Regions from separate parts of the Microcoleus sp. A6-C6 genome, predicted to be linked through region 1. Evidence: riboswitches for the same ligand, from Rfam matches in the RefSeq annotation. Region 1 holds a riboswitch; each other region holds the start of a gene.
What was found. Region 1 has a riboswitch for cobalamin ahead of QUB52_RS03550 (DUF1636 domain-containing protein). Riboswitches for the same ligand answer to the same signal wherever they lie in the genome.
Positions count from the first base shown of each region.

Region 2: it holds a riboswitch for cobalamin, as region 1 does, so the genes downstream of both, cobG (precorrin-3B synthase) here and QUB52_RS03550 (DUF1636 domain-containing protein) in region 1, are expected to answer to the same signal.
Region 3: it holds a riboswitch for cobalamin, as region 1 does, so the genes downstream of both, QUB52_RS13390 (hypothetical protein) here and QUB52_RS03550 (DUF1636 domain-containing protein) in region 1, are expected to answer to the same signal.

Region 1 is NZ_JAUBVR010000004.1:75,749-79,030, reverse strand. Features, by position in the region: gene QUB52_RS03555 (serine/threonine protein kinase) at 1-1,877, opposite strand, end outside; cobalamin riboswitch at 2,020-2,166, shown strand; gene QUB52_RS03550 (DUF1636 domain-containing protein) at 2,189-2,599, shown strand; gene QUB52_RS03545 (Uma2 family endonuclease) at 2,758-3,282, opposite strand, start outside.
Region 2 is NZ_JAUBVR010000083.1:18,348-21,629, forward strand. Features, by position in the region: gene cbiE (precorrin-6y C5,15-methyltransferase (decarboxylating) subunit CbiE) at 1-667, opposite strand, end outside; gene QUB52_RS24610 (hypothetical protein) at 888-1,580, shown strand; adenosylcobalamin-variant (AdoCbl-variant) riboswitch at 1,811-1,890, shown strand; gene cobG (precorrin-3B synthase) at 1,947-3,282, shown strand, end outside.
Region 3 is NZ_JAUBVR010000027.1:73,321-76,602, reverse strand. Features, by position in the region: gene QUB52_RS13400 (response regulator) at 1-480, opposite strand, end outside; gene QUB52_RS13395 (hypothetical protein) at 825-983, shown strand; cobalamin riboswitch at 1,014-1,160, shown strand; gene QUB52_RS13390 (hypothetical protein) at 1,628-2,785, shown strand; gene metE (5-methyltetrahydropteroyltriglutamate--homocysteine S-methyltransferase) at 2,798-3,282, shown strand, end outside.

The DNA of each region.
Region 1 (3,282 bases):
ATTATTTCCATTGGTTCAACCCATTCTCGTTGAGCGACAACGTTTGAAAACAGTCGAAATACTACTACCAAGCTAGTACAAAATCCGGTCGTAAGAAAAGCTATTTTGTCATTATAAATGTTAATTATTCTTCTGAGGGTAGTCTGCTCGTCAATCCGATTATGAAAAATCCTATAAACTATCATGCAACACAAATAAACTATCATGCAACATAAATTGCTTAGGAAAATAAAAAATGCTGCATTGAAAGCCTCATCGAATATCATTGCCACGAAAGAAAACAATGCAAACAATGCAAATAATAAAAATTGCCCGATAATAGCAATAATCATAGCCAAATTCCTATTCATCATACTTCCAAGTGCAGCTCCACATAAACTAAAGAATATCAGCGCAATTACCATCCCTATCGAGGCAGCAATTGATAGAATTGTATTGTTCGATAGGGGTAAATTACGAATAACTTCAGTAACAACAGACAAAACGAAAAAATATAAAATTAATCCTATTAGCGATCCTAATACTCCTCCTACCCAAGTTTTTTTATTTCCATGTGATTCTGCTAAGAGTGTGATTTCAGCAACTGCAAATCCATAGACTAAGCTCATAATAATACCCAAAGCAATCTCATAGTTGCTGCCCATACTAAATAGAAAGCCGAATAACACCAACCAGCAGATCAAAATCAGGTTGCCCTTAGACAATAAAGTAGTTAGTTTTGGTATAGGAAGGAGAGCTGTTGTGACTTTAATTTTGAGTTGATAAGTGTCGGGTTCGGAATTTGTATGGAAGATTATATAGCGCTCATAAGCTTGACTTGCCAACAATTGTTTGGTATCAACTAGGATTTTGACATCAAAATTATTGCTCTCAAATTTCTGCGGCTCAAACGAGATCCAAGGGTGATCGTAAGGTGTATGCGGCGGATCATTCGGATGCGGCGCGACTTCCCATCTGCCACAAAGCATTGTATCGGGAATTGGGTTGCTAATTGCGATGGTTTGTGTTATTGTTTCTCCATATTCTGTAGCGGCAAATTCCAGCGTATCGCGCTCAAGCCTCACTTTCGGCAAGCTACTAACATCCAGAGATTTCAGAACGGCTAAAGCCTCAGTCGCTGACTGATGTCGATCCTGCAATCTCGGTGCTACCATCCTGTCCAGCCAGTTCATCCAACCCTGCTGCAATGGCGGTACTAAATGCCGGAAATGAATGCTATAATTATCATCAATTAAGTTACCGACATCCACGGATTTTGTACCTGTTAATAGGCAAATCAGCGTCGCCCCCAAGCCGTAAAGGTCGGATGCTTGTGTTAATTGTCGGTTAAACATTTGCTCTGGTGGCATGAATCCCATTGTGCCTTTGACAACGCTGCTGGCGGCGATGTTTCCACCTCCTAAGCGGGCAAAACCGAAGTCTACTAAGTAAACATTTAACTCGTCATCGATTAATAAGTTCTCTGGTTTGATGTCGCGGTGGATTACGGACGGTTTTTGGGATTGCAGGTAAGCTAGAATTTCTAAAGTGGCGATCGCAATTTGTTTAATATCCGGCGGCGAGAAAGTCCGGGCGATCGCACATTCGGCATTTTTGTATTCCTGCACCATGCAAAATCCGCTGTCAGTCCCGAAAGCATCGAGATAGCGGGGAATTCCCGGGTGTGCGAGCTTTTTGAGCACTTTGATTTCTTGTTCGTAAGCATCGTATTCCGCCCAGCTAGCACCTAATTGGGCGAATTGAAATTGCTTAATAACAACGGGCTTATTTGTGTTAATTTTTGTAGCGAGATAGGTGACGCGCCCGCCCAGACTGTTGTATCCGAGTTCGCTGGTTAGTTGATAGCCGTGGGTGGAAAAGTCGGGGAAGGTGTTCATAAGGTTTGTAGTGAGGACTTCAGTCCGCAGAAATATCAGAGGACTAAAGTCCTTACTACGAACGGGGTTAATTTATGTGGGTAGATATTAAAAATCGCTGTTACCAACATAACTTTTTTGGGAAAGGGCGGCAAGTGTGGTAAGATTTGAATTTGCGATCGGTTCTAGCGGGGAGCAGCCGCCAGAGGAAACGGGGAAAGTTCGGTGCAAGTCCGGCGCTGTCCCGCAACTGTAATGAAATCCTTGTGGTTTCTCAAGTCAGAATGCCCGCCGATATCTAACTCACTTTTACACGCATCTACGAGGTATGGATGATGAATGGAACTAACACGGCTGTACGCACAAAACACTGTCTTTTAGTTTGTACTGCTTGCGCTAGTGTTTGGAAAGATGGCAAGCGCGAAGGTAAAAGTGGCGGCCAACAATTCATGGAAGATTTATCGAAACTCGCTAAAGATTGGAAGTTTTCAGATGAATTTGATATTCGGGAAGTTGAGTGTATGAGTGCTTGCAGTCATGCTTGTGCCGTGTCTTTTGCTGCTGCTGGAAAGTATACTTATTTGTTTGGTGATTTGCCTGCCAATGAGCCGGAAAGCGTCGAGGCTGTGCTTGAATGTGCGAGTCAATATTATGCTAAGCCGGATGGTTTGTTGCCTTGGTCTGAGCGTCCTCAAGCTTTGAAAAAAGGTGTTTTGGCGAAGATTCCACCGCTGGGAAATTAGAGATAAGGAACGAAAATTTGGCGTTGCTGAACTTGAGTATGAATTGACTTTTTTTACCATTGAGTAAAACATAGACTTTTTGGGTCGTTGAGGTTTTGGGTAGAACTTAATTCATACCGTCAATCAGCAACGCCAAGTCCTCACTAAGAACCTGCTGTTTATGCTTGCATTCTCAGCCAGCTAAACACTTGTTCGGCAGTGATACTCATGGGAATCATTTCGGGCACGGGAACGACATCGCTACCTTCGCAGAATTGCGGTTGTTGATTGGGTAAAAATACTAAAATTGATCGATCGCCTGGATCGACTAGCCATCCCAACTGACAATTATGTTGCAGACAGTGAATATTTTTTTTAGTTACGCGATTTGAGCTTTGTTGTGGCGACAGGATTTCGATCGCCCAATAGGGTGCAATTAGCACATCATCCAACGGTTCGCCGTTCTCATCAAATTGAATCTGTTCCCACAATAGTACCGCAACATCGGGAACAATCGATCGCCCGCCAAACGTACACCGCAACTCAGGAAAAGCATAAGCTATCTTGGGAGTTTCAGTCACACAATTAATTTCGTTGCAGCTTCTTAATTGCAATAGGCTGTGCTTTGTTTTCGGCATAGGTTTTTGGACGATCTCGCCTTCAATGTATTCGCTGGCTGGTTTCGTTTCTGGCCGTTTCAGAAA
Region 2 (3,282 bases), on a different contig from region 1:
GTAAACCCGAAGTGCGGGGAAGCAGCAGAGTTTCGCGATCGGCTGTAACTGCAATGGCGATCGCGTTCAAATCCGCCAAATCCGCCACATTCCAAGCCGCTGCAACCCCCTCGATCCGCCGTTCCGCCTCCGACCCCATCCGCTCGAACACAGTCATCAAACTGCTGCCAAAACCCCGCTGTGTCAACAATTCGGCGACTTTTCCCGGTGTGTGTCGATCGGCACTCAACACCAGCAAGCGTGCACCGGGATAGAAAGCAAGGGCGATCGAGGCGATCGGGCGATTTGTTAAACTAAAAGTCTCAACATCCGCCAGCGCCCAACCCAAACGCGCGCAAATCAGACTAAAAGCCGATGCTGCGGGAATTATTGTCATTTCGGCGATCGGAATTTGGCGCGACAGCGTGACACCAATCCCGTGACACATCGGATCGCCACTTGCGAGCACGCAAACAGACTCTCCTCGACGGCTGATGATGCTGTCAACTGTTGTTTGTAGTGGTGAAGCCCAAATTAATTTTTCGCGGGTGTCGTCTGTTGGTAGCATTGCGAGGTGGCGCGCGCCCCCGACAACGATTTTAGATTGATCGAGTAGGGAAAGGGCGATCGGGCTCAATCCCAAAAGTCCGTCTTCGCCAATCCCCACCACCGAAAGCCATTTGTCCATTGAGTTTTTACTGTTAATTACAACTTATCAATTCTCAAGAATAATATGGGATTTTTATTCATAATTCTTGCTTCTACTTGCCTCATTCCCAGTCTTTCTGCTACTTTTTGCGACTCGATGTTTGGGCGATTCCCTACGGGATAGCTTCGCTTCACGCAGCTTGCGACAACATACTCAAAGCCAAGTTCATCAATAGATACAAAAAAAACCAATATTAAATATGAAGAAAAAAGAGAACGAAGTAATCGGGTTCGGCTGCGTAACTGCGATTGTTCTGTTATTCGGATTCACAGGTATTACGGTATGGGAGAACCGAGCATTTCTACGTCTAGTTGACGGTCCCCCTTGCCTTTACTACGATTCTTCGGAAGTAAATCCTTTAATTGTGGGTCAAACGACTAAGCTAAAAATCGCGAGTACCGACGACCCTTCAGGGTGTAATGTACGAAATACGCAGTCCGAGAAACAGTGGGTGTGGTCGTCTGACAATGCAGGAATCGTCAAAGTTTCCTCAAAGGGAATTGTGACTGGTATTGCGCCGGGAGAGTTTTCCGTCTTCGCAAAAAAAGGTGGAGAAGAAACACTCTCTATGTCCGGTATTGTTTACCCGCCTGATTGGACACTTCGGATTCTACCAGAAGTTGCAACCGTCCGCGTGGGCGATCGCATTACCTTTAAAATGTTTGTCTCCGATTCAAAGGGGAGATTGCTTCCGCCAGTAACTTATTTCCGATTTTCGACTACAGACTATCAGCAACCGATACCTGGTGCACCCAGCAAATCTCCCAATCTGGAGCCGTTGCTTGCTCAAACGCAATCAGCGGGCACATTTCAAGCGCTGCGACCGGGAACTGTTACTATTACTGGGGCAATGGGCGATCGCACTAGCCAAGCCAAATTAACCATAAAATAACAAGTATCGTTGCATTGGTATGAATCTGGGCCAGCGAATCAATTTAACTGAGTCCTGGATGCACTTTAACCAAAGAAACCGGGTTTTTTAGCGAATCTGCGGTCTGCAACCTTTATATTTTTGTAAAAAAGTCTGTTTCTCGCTATTCCTCTGAAAACTATACAAAATTAGCGGGCATTTGTTAAGAAAGTTGAGAATTTTCGCTGCGGGCGATCGACTTGTGATACATTTCTTAAACCTGAAAGCGGGAAAGTCCGGTGCAATTCCGGCGCTGTGCCGCAACTGTGAGAGTCAGAATGCCGATTTCGGGGCGCGTTTTGCGCGTTTACTTGTAGGTTCCCTGCGTCGCACGGGGAAGGAGATTATTTGTTAGTTTTGACTGATTTACCGACTTGTCCGGGCCTATTCTCCGGTTCTCGCGCCCGCGACGGAATATTATCGAGGATGCGGATTCCGGGGGGAATTTTAAGCGTACAACAATGTTGGTCGATCGCCAATTTAGTCGATCGCTACAGTACCGGCTGTTTGCAAATCACAAATCGCGCAAATTTGCAAATTAGAGAATTGCACTCAGAAATTCCCCCAGAAGTTTGGCAAGATTTGCAGGAATTGGGATTAGCGTCTCGCCGCGTTGAAGTTGACCCGATTCGTAATATGATGGCAAGCCCAACAGCAGGAATCGACAGACAGCAGTTACTCGATACTCGCCCCCTAGTGAAAGCTTGGGATGATTACCTGCAAACTCATCCTGAGTTATCGGAACTTTCCGCTAAATTCAGCATTGGTTTTGATGGCGGGGAATTAGTCTCAATCCGCAATTTACGGAACGATATTTTATTAGTAGCAGAAAGCATTCCGACAAATTATGAAATAGTTTTCCGCCTACATTTAAACAGCAATACAGCAATTATTCTCGAACAATCGCAAACTATTTCAGTATTAGCAGCCCTCGCTAATGTCTATCTGGAATACACCAAAAATCGGCCGCGAATTGAGGGCAAAAAACCGCGCTTGCGGCACTTGCTAGCCGATTGGGGCGTTGAAAGTTATCTCGAAAAAGTAGAGACAAAATTGCCGTTTCCCTTGAGGCGAAGCGCGATCGAACTTTCAGAAAGAGCGATCGAACCTAACGCCAATCTCGGCATCCACCGTCAGCAACAGTCGGATTTCTCCTACATCGGCATTGCCCTGCCTTTAGGCAAGCTAGAATCAAAGCAACTGCGGAATTTGGCAAACTTAGCCAAAAATCTCGCCAACGGCACTCTGAGGCTTACACCGTGGCAAAATCTGGTGATTTCCGACATCCCCAACTCCCAAGTTTCTGAGGTCAAACAGCAAATCGCCGATTTAGGATTGCACTCATCCGCAACTAACCTAGATTCCTGCTTAGTTGCTTGCGCCGGTAGCAGCGGCTGCGCGTCGGCGGCGACAGATACTCAAAGTCACGCCCTAGAAATGGCGAGGGATTTAGCGCAAAAACTGACGATCAACCGATCGATCAACATCCATTTCAGCGGCTGCGAAAAATCCTGCGCCCAACACCAGCCAATAGACATCACCCTAATAGGAATTCAGATTGAGCAGGGAAACCAGACGATCGCAGGTTACAACATTTATGTAGGTAAAAAAGACTTGCCCTTTGGACGGCAAATCTTCCCCGCTGTGACTGTCACCGAGATGCCCCGCGCGATCGAGCAAATGC
Region 3 (3,282 bases), on a different contig from region 1:
AGTGCTATATTTTGTCCAAGCATCGGCGCTACTTTGATACAGTTCGATCGTACTTAAGTTTAAAATACCGTATTCCGTCCAAGCGTCCGCTGAAGCTCGATCGAACTTAATATTGGCATTTAGTAACACTTTTTTGATCGTTGACAAAAGTTCCCTCGGCTGCCAAGGTTTGCTAACATACGCTTCGGCGCGATCGATCGCCCTGGAGAACAAAGCTAACTGCTGTCCCTTCCCGGTTAAAAATACGATCGGTATATTCCGAGTTTCGGGATTAGCTTTAATTAAACGGCAAACTCCGTAACCGTCCATGCGGGGCATTACGATATCTAATAATACTAAATCTGGGGAATTTCTTCCAACTTTATCCAGCGCTTCCACACCGTCTGATGCTTGAATTACATTTAATCCGCTGCATCTCAACTGATGTGAAATGCACTCCCGCTGGCTGCGGGAATCTTCCACCACTAAAACTGTACTCATCACTCCCACCCGGTTTCTGATGTAAACTTGTTCGCTGCTTCGAGTTGCCCTGATAAAATTATTTTACCCACATTGGATTATTTTGTTATCACTGGCGAGCTAGATTTACTCAAATTGCAACAAATCTTAAACTGGGAAGTGCAGGCGATATTGATCGCCAAATGCTGGTTGCCAATACGCGGACAATTGTTGAAGGTTTGGGTGGCAAATATTCGGCTTTGGCGTTGCTGATTTACGGTATGAACGGCTAAATATGCAAATCATAAAAACCATTGTCCACAAAGCTTCTGGATTTTTGCCTAATTCTTTTTCATACCCTGATTAAGCAACGCCGAATCTTAAAGATGCAGGCAAATGATTTCGATCGGGACTTACGCATCGAAACCAAAGAAACCGGGTTTTTGCCTAATTTGCTGGCTGGAACGAAGGATTTTGGTAAAAAACCCGGTTTCAAATCGCGCTTGCGTCCAAGATTATTGATGATATTCGATCGCCAGACTTGATTTTAGGGGTTGCATATTTTGAAAAATGTGCTATGGTATGACCTAATCGGTTCTTGTGGAGATCACCCACCAGAGGAAACGGGGAAAGTCCGGTGCGAACCCGGCGCTGTCCCGCAACTGTGATGAAGCGTATAGTCGTTTCTTAGTCAGGATGCCCGCCGATTGTATTGTTCAATTTAATCCATCTGCGAGGTACGGATGTCTTCAGCATTTTGTTTTCAATTCGATTCGATTTTAGAGACGCTGCGCGATCGGCTATTATGCTCCTTAACCCGTGAGAAACCTGTGGTGGAATTGGTTTCTAGGGCGACACAGTGAGTTAAAAAAGTTAGCCTCAACAGCATTATCTAGTTTTAGATGCAAGAAATATTACTGGGCTTTTGCCTGCTGTAATTTCTAACAGCTTTGTTATGGCTATGTTGGAAGTTCAGATAATTTTGTCTTGGATGCGTCACATTGCAATCTGATGGCATTGCTATAGAAAATTCAGCATCGGATACCCTTATTTTCCGACAAATTTTCTATGGAATGTCAAAAACTCAACTGGATAATTCAGAAAATATCAATAGTAAAAATTCAGTCAATTGCGATCGCTCTTTGTACTGATGACTCTATTTATTGATTAACCATACTTAGGAAAAATTATGTCAATTTCAACTGCAACCATTGGATATCCTCGCATTGGTAAAAATCGTGAAGTCAAGAAGGCACTAGAAGCCTTTTGGAGTAACAAATTAAATGCACATAATCTACTGCAAACAGTCAGAAAACTAGAAATAGAAAACTGGCAAACACAGCTAAAATCAGGTATATATCGCATCGGTGTTGGCGATACTACCCTCTACGATCATGTTCTGGATTGGACAGTTCGCCTGGGGTTAATCCCCGATCGCTTTCAGCATTTATCAGGTTTAGATCGCTACTTTGCAATGGCGCGGGGCAAAGAAGGAATACCGGCGCTAGAAATGACTAAATGGTTCGACACCAACTATCACTACCTGGTACCAGAAATTCCCTCAGAATGGCAGCCTGCCGATTTCAGCGACTTTCTAGAAACAGTTAATCGCGCTCAAACTTTATTAGGCGAAAAAGTAAGACCTATTGTCTTAGGCCCCATTACTTTACTGCGATTGAGTCGGTTTGATATACCCTTAAATGAAGCAGTTTCAAGATTGCTAGAGCGTTATATTGCGTTGCTGAAAGCATTAAAAAACTTGGGTATTTCTGAAGTTCAAATTCACGAACCTGCTTTGGTTATGGGGGATGCTGGCCAATTCAAAGAAGCCTTTGAGTCAACCTATAGTTCCTTCGCTGAAATTAAACTTCCCATCGATTTAGTTACTTACTTTGATGATTTGGGAGATACCTATCCTTGGGTGATGCAGTTACCAGTTGCTGCAATTAGCTTAGATTTCACTCGCGGACGCAATTTGGAATTGCTTAAAGAACAGGGATTTCCTGCTGATAAACGATTGGGTGTGGGAATTGTAGATGCTCGCAATATTTGGCAAATTCGTCCAGAAGAAGTGCTACCAGTGCTGCAAGATATTCAGCGAATTACGCCCGATATTGTAATTCAGCCGTCGGCATCATTGCAGTTTGTTCCCTACGATGCCGCACGGGAAACAAAGTTGCCAGAACCTCTCCGCAACGTGTTGAGTTTTGCCGAACAAAAACTGCAAGCTGTGAAGTTTTTGGCACGCAGTTTAGCCGGAGAAGAAACTGGAAGCGATCGCGCTAAAATTAGCGAGGCTTGGACAACCTTCGAGAAATTTAGCCCGACCAATATTGCCGTGCAGTAACGTCTAAAAAGCTTGACAACGAATGACTTTCAACGCAAATTATCCTACGGTTTGCGGCTATCAAAACAGATTTCTCTGCCCATTTTTCCCACTACAACGATCGGCTCGTTTCCTCAAACCCCGGAAGTGCGACAACTGCGGCTGCGCTACAAAAAGGGTGAATTGAATCAGGAAAACTATCAAACTGCGATCGACGCTCAAATTGCCGAGAGCATTAAAATTCAAGAAGAAATTGGGCTAGATGTGTTAGTGCATGGCGAATTTGAGCGCACCGATATGGTGGAATATTTCGGACAACAGTTGGATGGATTCGCCTTCACTGCAAATGGCTGGGTACAAAGCTATGGCAGCCGTTACGTGCGTCCGCCGATTATTTACGGTGATGTTGTACGCACTAATCCAATGACGGTGCGCGAGTTCAAAGTAGCGCAATCATTGACGCAAAAACCAGTTAAAGGAATGCTAACAGCCCCCGTAACAATTTTAAATTGGTCATA